2 regions of the Priestia sp. KCTC 13724 genome follow, and region 1 is predicted to be linked to the other one. Evidence: a T-box and tRNA genes for the amino acid it is inferred to sense, from the RefSeq annotation. Region 1 holds a T-box; the other holds one or more tRNA genes.
What was found. The T-box of region 1 lies ahead of serS (serine--tRNA ligase). A T-box ahead of a tRNA ligase gene usually reads a tRNA of that ligase, here a tRNA-Ser.
Positions count from the first base shown of each region.

Region 2: it encodes a tRNA-Ser, which carries the amino acid that the T-box ahead of serS (serine--tRNA ligase) is inferred to sense. The anticodon was not compared.

Region 1 is NZ_JBXDLD010000175.1:8,034-12,400, forward strand. It holds gene AC1UFB_RS19995 (deoxynucleoside kinase) at 1-294, shown strand, start outside; tRNA gene AC1UFB_RS20000 (tRNA-Ser) at 410-502, opposite strand; gene serS (serine--tRNA ligase) at 602-1,879, opposite strand; T-box leader at 1,934-2,151, opposite strand; gene pdxT (pyridoxal 5'-phosphate synthase glutaminase subunit PdxT) at 2,213-2,800, opposite strand; gene pdxS (pyridoxal 5'-phosphate synthase lyase subunit PdxS) at 2,822-3,709, opposite strand; gene AC1UFB_RS20020 (serine hydrolase) at 3,912-4,367, opposite strand, start outside.
Region 2 is NZ_JBXDLD010000171.1:1,912-6,278, reverse strand. It holds gene AC1UFB_RS19215 (peptidoglycan D,D-transpeptidase FtsI family protein) at 1-86, opposite strand, end outside; gene AC1UFB_RS19210 (MFS transporter) at 243-1,523, opposite strand; gene sodA (superoxide dismutase SodA) at 1,644-2,252, opposite strand; tRNA gene AC1UFB_RS19200 (tRNA-Ser) at 2,479-2,571, opposite strand; tRNA gene AC1UFB_RS19195 (tRNA-Ile) at 2,582-2,658, opposite strand; tRNA gene AC1UFB_RS19190 (tRNA-Asn) at 2,660-2,734, opposite strand; tRNA gene AC1UFB_RS19185 (tRNA-Met) at 2,768-2,841, opposite strand; tRNA gene AC1UFB_RS19180 (tRNA-Asn) at 2,843-2,917, opposite strand; gene AC1UFB_RS19175 (DUF456 domain-containing protein) at 2,983-3,465, opposite strand; gene AC1UFB_RS19170 (Na/Pi cotransporter family protein) at 3,594-4,367, opposite strand, start outside.

The sequences.
Region 1 (4,367 bases):
CCCTACTTCCCACACCCTGATTTATTAATTTATTTGGAAGGTAGTTTTGAAGATATCGTTGATCGTATCCAAGAACGTGGAAGACCTATGGAACAACAAACGCCCTTAGATTATTGGAGAGAAATGCACAAACGCTATGAGGATTGGATTAATAACTTTACAGCTTGTCCTATTTTACGATTAGATATTAATGATTACGATATCTTAAGAGACCCGACATCCGTTGAACCGATTGTTGAAAAAATCTCTAAGTTTTTACATCACAACGAAAAATTAAAAAGAAGACATTCATAATTCATTCCCATTTTTCTTCGTGAAAAATGGGAATGAAAAAACGCCACTTCTAAAAGTGACGTTTTACAATCTCCAATTTATCGCGCAATGTTTAAATAACATTTAAAGTCAAATATGGCGGAGGAAGAGGGATTCGAACCCCCGCGGGCTGTAACACCCCTGTCGGTTTTCAAGACCGATCCCTTCAGCCGGACTTGGGTATTCCTCCGTTTCGACATTTATAAATTTATCACATATACAAACAAGAGTCAAGCTGTTTTCTAAAAAAAAAATGATTCACAACAAAAAAGTTGTGAATCATTTCAATTTAACCGTTAATAACCTCTTTGTTCCCCATGTAAGGACGTAATACTTTTGGAATAACAACTGAACCATCTTCCTGTTGATAGTTCTCTAAAATTGCAGCCACTGTACGCCCAATCGCTAATCCAGATCCATTTAATGTGTGTACGTATTCTGGTTTCCCTTTTGCCTCGCGGCGGAAGCGAATATTAGCTCTTCGCGCTTGGAAACTTTCAAAGTTTGAACAAGAAGAAATTTCACGATATGATTCATAGCTTGGAATCCACACTTCAATATCGTACTTTTTAGCTGCTGTAAATCCTAAGTCTCCAGTACACATGCTTAAAACACGGTATGGCAGTTCTAACAACTGTAATACTTTTTCAGCATGTCCTGTCAGATTTTCAAGCTCAGCGTAAGAATCTTCTGGTTTTACAAAGCGAACTAGCTCTACTTTGTTAAATTGATGCTGACGAATTAGTCCACGTGTATCTCTACCAGCTGAACCTGCTTCTGATCTAAAACATGCGCTGTATGCTGTATAAGCTAATGGTAATTGGTCTCCATTAATGATTTCATCACGGTGTAGATTAGTTACGGGAACTTCAGCCGTTGGGATTAAGAAATAGTCTTCCTCTTTAATTTTAAAAGCATCTTCTTCAAACTTAGGAAGCTGCCCTGTTCCTGTCATGCTTGTACGATTAACCATATATGGAGGAAGAATTTCTTCATATCCATGCTCATCCATGTGTAAGTCCATCATAAAGTTGATTAAGGCACGTTCCAAACGAGCTCCTAGGCCTTTATAAAACACGAAACGGCTTCCCGTTACCTTTGCTGCACGTTCAAAGTCTAAAATATTTAAATCTGTTCCTAGATCCCAGTGTGGCTTCGGCTCAAAATTAAATTGACGAACCTCTCCCCATTTTCTAATTTCTACATTTTCATCTTCCGTTTCACCAACTGGAACACTCTCATGTGGGATATTAGGGATTGAAAGTAATAGTTGTTCTAATTCTGTTTCTACAGTACGAAGACGCTTATCTAACTCTTTAATTTTGTCTCCTACTTGACGCATTTCTAAAATCATACTATCTGCATCTTGCTTTTCACGTTTTAATTGAGCAATTTGTTGAGACACTTCATTACGCTTACTCTTTAATTCCTCAGTTTGAACTAATAGCTGTCTGCGCTCTACATCTAACTCTTCAAAGCGCCCAAGATCTGATAAATCTTCTCCGCGGAACTTTAATTTTTCTTTTACTTCTTCAAGATTAGCTCGTAAAACCTTTACGTCTAACATCTATTTACCTCCTTATTTGTATAAAATGGGCAAAATAAAAACTCCCATCCCTATAAAAGGGACGAGAGTTTAGCCCGCGTTGCCACCCTAGTTGAAGGCTCATAAATAAACCTTCCTCTTCAGTCAGATAACGGAATGAACCGAAGCTATCTACTTACTATTTCAATAGCTTGCTCCAGGATGGATTCGTAAAGGCTAAACATCGATTTCCACCAACCATCGACTCTCTAAAGTTTAACTTCTTTACTACTATTTCCTATCAACGCTTTATACTTTTCAACATTGTAATTAATAATCATAATGTACTACAAGTCTATACAAGTTGCAATTGGTTTATACAGGTTTTTTCAGAGACTCTTTCACCATGTCGATAAAATACTCTGTCATACGATGGTCATCCGTTAATTCTGGATGAAACGAACACCCTAAAAATTGTCCCTGTTTTGCAGCTACGATACGATCATCATGAATAGATAGAACTTCCACGTTCTCACCGACTTCTACAATATGAGGCGCACGAATAAATACTCCAATAAAATCATCTGCAACTTCTTTTATATTTAATTTCGCCTCAAAGCTCTCACGTTGGCGACCAAAAGAATTTCGAGCCACCTTAATATTCATAACACCTAAATGAGGCTCATCATAGTCTACAATTTCGCCTGCTAGTAAGATTAGACCAGCACAAGTCCCAAAGATTGGTTTGCCACTTTTAGCAAATTGGCGCAGTGAATCCATAAAGTCATATTTATCAATCAGACGTCTCATTGCCGTACTTTCCCCACCTGGTAAAATGAGCCCGTCCACTTCTTCTAGCTGTTCTACTTTTTTAATAATAATCGCTTCAGCCCCTGTTGCTTCCACTGAATGCGCATGCTCTCTAAATGCACCTTGTAGTCCTAAAACTCCAACCTTCACCATGCTGTTAAAACTCCCTTACTGTTACCAGCCACGCTCTTGCATGCGATTTTCTGGTAATAATGTTGAGATTTCAATACCTTTCATTGCATTTCCTAATCCTTTAGAAAGCTTTGCAATTAACTCATAATCTTCATAATGCGTTGTTGCTTCTACGATTGAACGAGCAAATTTTTCTGGATTATCAGACTTAAAGATACCAGAACCTACAAACACTCCATCTGCTCCTAATTGCATCATTAATGCCGCATCTGCTGGTGTTGCAACGCCACCTGCAGCAAAGTTAACCACTGGAAGGCGACCTTCACGCTTGATTTGTAATAATAACTCATAAGGTGCACCTAGTAGCTTTGCTTCCGTCATTAACTCAGCTTCGTCCATACCCACTACTTTACGTACTTGTGCGTTCACTTGACGCATATGACGTACAGCTTCTACAATGTTCCCTGTACCTGGTTCACCTTTTGTACGAAGCATAGCAGCGCCTTCTGCAATACGACGTGCAGCTTCGCCTAAATCGCGGCAACCACAAACAAATGGTACTGTAAACGTATTTTTATTTAAATGAAATTCTTCATCTGCTGGTGTTAATACTTCACTTTCATCAATATAGTCTACGCCCATTGCTTCTAAAACACGCGCTTCTACAATGTGACCGATACGTGCTTTAGCCATTACCGGAATTGAAACAGCATTCATAACTTCTTCGACAATTGTCGGATCTGCCATGCGAGATACGCCACCTGCAGCACGAATGTCTGCTGGTACACGTTCTAATGCCATAACTGCAACTGCTCCTGCTGCTTCTGCAATCTTTGCTTGTTCAGCATTAACAACGTCCATAATAACGCCGCCTTTTTGCATTTCCGCCATTCCGCGTTTTACTCTGTCAGTACCTGTAATGTTACTCATGTTTGTCTTCCCCCAGTATAGTTGTATTACACATAATTAATAAATTATGTATACAAAATTCAAAACTTATTGTCTATTTTACCTTATTTTCTGAAAAAATCCTATTAAAATTGTGTAGTTTGAAAAACTTGTCTAAAAAAAGAAGATACTAAATGCAACAAAAACCTTGCTTTAGTATCTCCTTTTATAAATGGTTTATGAATTAAAACCAATTCTTAATATTAGCGGCTGCATCAGACCATACACCTACAAAGAAATCACCTATACTTCGTATTGCTAAAACAAACCAGTTAGCCTTTTCAATCGTAGTATCTGCAACGACAGGCACTTTATTTGTTCCGTTATTTACTGCATAACCTAAATCATCAAGATTCTTATTCTTGGCACTAACGTAACCTACAACCTGACCCTCTTTAATTGGTGCAACGATTCGATCTTTCTCATCTACAACTTTAGGATTAAAATCAAATTGAAGAGAGATTTTACTTTCTTCACCTTTTTTTGTAAGAACATTCACTGGTTCTTTTGTTACAACTTTTAGCTCTTTATTTTTCCCTTTTACGACTGGAAGGGACTCATGCTTTTTAACAGCCTTGCCTTCTGGAGCTACTTGCTTTAGCTCATAATTATCAAATGCATAATCTAAAAGTTTTTTTGT
Region 2 (4,367 bases), on a different contig from region 1:
AGTACCGAAAACAGCGCAAAGATGCCTAGAAATAAAATGTTCATCCGAAACGAGACATGACTTTTACGTTTATTTTTCTTTTTCATTTCTTCACCTACAATTTATCAACATATATATAATCTCATCATAATTTTTTCATTTTGGCAAATAAATAGACACCTTAAAGGTGTCTATTTATGCTGTGTCTATTGTAAAAGAATTTTGTGCTAATTTCTATAGTACAAAGTAATTATCTATCCCCATTATGCTGGAGATTCACCGTCTCCTTCATTTAAAGCTGGCTGTGTAACCGACTTAGGGGTGTGTTTGTTCGTAGGTTGAGAAATGTTGCGAACACAGAAGTAAATACAACAGTGTCCTGCGCCGATAACAGCTAACAGTATGGGTAAACTTTGCTGTTCATTAAAAAAGACCACAGCAATGAGAAAAGAGCCAATTGAAATAATGCGTCCAATATTTAAGAATACATCTCGAACAACAATATACTCAATACGTTTAGAAACAATGTCTTTAGCTCGACCAATCACATCATACGTTAAGGACATATACGGTACCAGCAAAATAGGGTAGCCGATTGCGATACAAATCGCATATAAAATGAGGTTTGTATATGATAAGTTAAACAACAATAGAAAGACTGAACCATACAGAAGGATTCCACCTGCCAAAATAAACTTTAAGCGGTCTTTTTGTTTAATAAACCTAGAAGCAACATAGTACGCAACAAAAGCTACAGCTGAATTTACCAGCCCAAACGTACCAAGTGCGAGTTCACTGTCAGTTGTAATAAAAACCAATACTGACACCACGAAAATGAATGTCCCTTCTCTAATTCCTTGAAATACGTGTGCATATAAGATTCTGCGCCAGTCTCGATTGTATTTCCTTTCTCTTAGTACTTCTCTAAATTTATATACGCCCTCAGCTGGACGTCTTTGTAAAAAGAAGCTAAGGACAACTGCACAAACAAACATTAGGAGTGAAACGCCAAAGACCACACGATAACCAATGTATTCGTATAAGCTAGCAATAATAAAGCCCGCTCCTAGAGGTCCAATCATTCCAGCAAACGAATTTAATACTCCTAGAAAACCATTGAAAAAGTCCCGTGTATCAGGTTCTGTAATTTCAAACGTTAACACGTTAAATGCTAACCAATAAAATCCATACCCTATTCCTAAAAGAGCACCGAGAAGAATTAAAAATTCATCGGCACGGTCGCCTACCATCAACACCACGATATAGAAAACAGATAGAAACGAAACACCTAATCGAAGCACAACGACTCGATCAATTTTTTTAGCCCACCTTCCTGCTAAAATAAAGGTTAATGGCTGAAAGATAACAATGACTAAATTATAAATCGCTAAAGCAGAAAACTCTCCTGTTTGTTTCCATAAATACACGTTTACAAATGAATTGGAAATTGAAATTGCTAAAGCATATAGCCCTCCAATGATAAGTAATAACAATAAATCTTTATTAACTTCTACATCTCCAACAACTTTTTTTAATAAAGGCATATAAAAAACTCCTTTTCTCTTCTACCCCTAGTGTGTGAAAAAGAAAAGGAGATATGTAAAAGAATTGGAAAACAAAAAAACCAGTAAAGGCAATAATTGCTTTACTGGTTTTTTCTCTCATTATTTTGCTGCTGCGTAGCGTTTTGCAACTTCGTCCCATTTAATTACATTAAAGAATGCTGAAATGTAATCTGGACGACGGTTTTGGTAGTTTAAGTAGTAAGCATGCTCCCAAACGTCTAGTCCTAGGATTGGTGTTTTACCTTCCATTAGTGGGCTATCTTGGTTTGGTGTACTTGTTACTTCTAATTCACCGTTGTTTACAACTAACCAAGCCCAGCCAGAACCGAAGCGTGTAGTTGCTGCTTTAGCGAATGCATCTTTGAATGCGTCAAAGCTTCCAAACTTACTGCTAATTGCGTCTGCTAACTCGCCTGTTGGCTCGCCGCCACCGTTAGGGCAAAGAATTGTCCAGAATAATGAGTGGTTAGCATGTCCACCACCATTGTTACGTACTGCTGTACGGATATCTTCTGGTACAGCATCCATATTTGAGATTAACTCTTCAACACTTTTAGAAGCTAAATCAGCTTTTCCTTCTACTGCTGCGTTTAAGTTTGTAACGTAAGTGTTATGGTGTTTCGTATGGTGAATGTTCATCGTTTCTTTGTCGATGTGTGGTTCAAGTGCATCATATGCATAAGGTAATTGTGGTAATTCGTAAGCCATGGGTAATTCCTCCTTTAAAATATATACCTAATTTGGTGAAAGAAAACTCACCTCATGTTTTTAGATTAGCAAATTTAACCTACGCTTTCAATGAAAAAGCATTTAATCATCACTTATATTTACCTGTTTCCCACTGTCTATCCTATTTAAACGTAAAATTTTATTTGAAAACAAAATAAAAAATCTTTCTTCACAATTGTAAAGAAAGATTAATCAACAATATGTATGGCGGAGGAAGAGGGATTCGAACCCCCGCGGGCTTTAACACCCCTGTCGGTTTTCAAGACCGATCCCTTCAGCCGGACTTGGGTATTCCTCCAACCTTTTCATGGTGGACCCTGCAGGACTCGAACCTGCGACCGGACGGTTATGAGCCGTCTGCTCTAACCAGCTGAGCTAAGGGTCCTTGGCTCCACAGGTAGGACTCGAACCTACGACCGATCGGTTAACAGCCGATTGCTCTACCACTGAGCTACTGTGGAATAATAGTATGTATGCTTTGTCACTTAAAGGAATAGCGGCGGAGGGGATCGAACCCCCGACCTCACGGGTATGAACCGTACGCTCTAGCCAGCTGAGCTACACCGCCATGGCTCCACAGGTAGGACTCGAACCTACGACCGATCGGTTAACAGCCGATTGCTCTACCACTGAGCTACTGTGGAACGATATAACATTTATTAGCGACATTAAAAATTTAACATGCTTTTAATTAAAAGTCAACAAATTATTATAAAACAACGATAAGAAAGTAAATAATCATTGCCGCCTGTATAATTCCTTTTGAAATAGCACCGCTGAAAAAGCCAACTAACGATCCAAAACCAATCTTTATAGCATTTTGAAAATTCGTACGGTGTACAACTAACTCACCAATCACCGCCCCTAAAAATGGGCCAATTAATATACCAAGCCCAGGAATTAAGAATGGACCAACCAACAATCCAATGGTGCTTCCCCAAATACCCGCTTTTGTTCCACCGAACTTTTTAACACCAATTAGATTTGCCAAATAATCAGCGGCAAAAAGTGCTGCCACAAGCAGACCTTGAATAAGCACAAACAAGAAAGTATATGGTTCAAAACTATAGAAAAACCCGTACAATAAAAATCCAAGTGCTACAAACAGTACGCTTGGAATAATAGGATAGACTAATCCAATAAATGATACAACAAAACAAATTGCAATGAGTGTCCAATATAAAAAGTCCAACTTAACACGTTTCCTTTCATCTCAATCTCTATTTACTATTATTATCAAACAGTATACACTGTAACAACTTTTTTGATAATAATATTCCATAAAAAAGAGCAACTCGTTAACGAGTCGCTCTTTTTAGCTTATTGAGATTTTTGAGTCACACTCTTTTGATTTTCTCCTAACACTGCTTCTGCAATATTAACTGCGTGATCTCCAATACGCTCTAAGTTACTAATAATGTCAACAAATACAATACCAGCTGAGCCTGTGCAAGCACCTTCGTTTAAGCGTAAAATATGCTTTTTACGAAGTGAACGCTCCATGCTGTCGATTTGATCTTCTTGTTGCATTACGTGAACGGCTTTTTCACGATCGTTGTTCTCTAGTGCTGCAACAGCTTCTTTAACTGTTGAAATTGTTAGTTCAAACATTTCTGCTAAATCTTTATTAGCTTCAGATGTTACCTTTACTTTGTTAGTAATTTGATAATCAACAAGCTCTACGATATTTTCAAAATGATCTCCAATACGTTCAATATCACGAGCCGTGTCTAAAAGCATTGAATGCTCTTCACTTTCTGAAGCTGACATAGAAGAAGAAGAAAGTAAAATTAAATAGTTAGTAATTTTTTTATCTAAATTGTTAATGGCATCTTCAATTTGTAAAGCCATATCAGAATGCTTATGTTGCTTCGTTTTCAAATAATTGTTTGCTTCTTCTAATCCAATTGTTGAGAATTGCCCCATACGAACGAGCTCTTCTTTTGCTTGTCCTAACGCAATTGATGGTGATTGTTCAATAAAAACTGGATCTAGATGTTTCGGTTTAAAGTCAACTAACGCATCGTCTCCAGGAATTACTTTTGTTACGATTAAAGCCAATAATCCAATAAACGGAAATTGAATAATAGTATT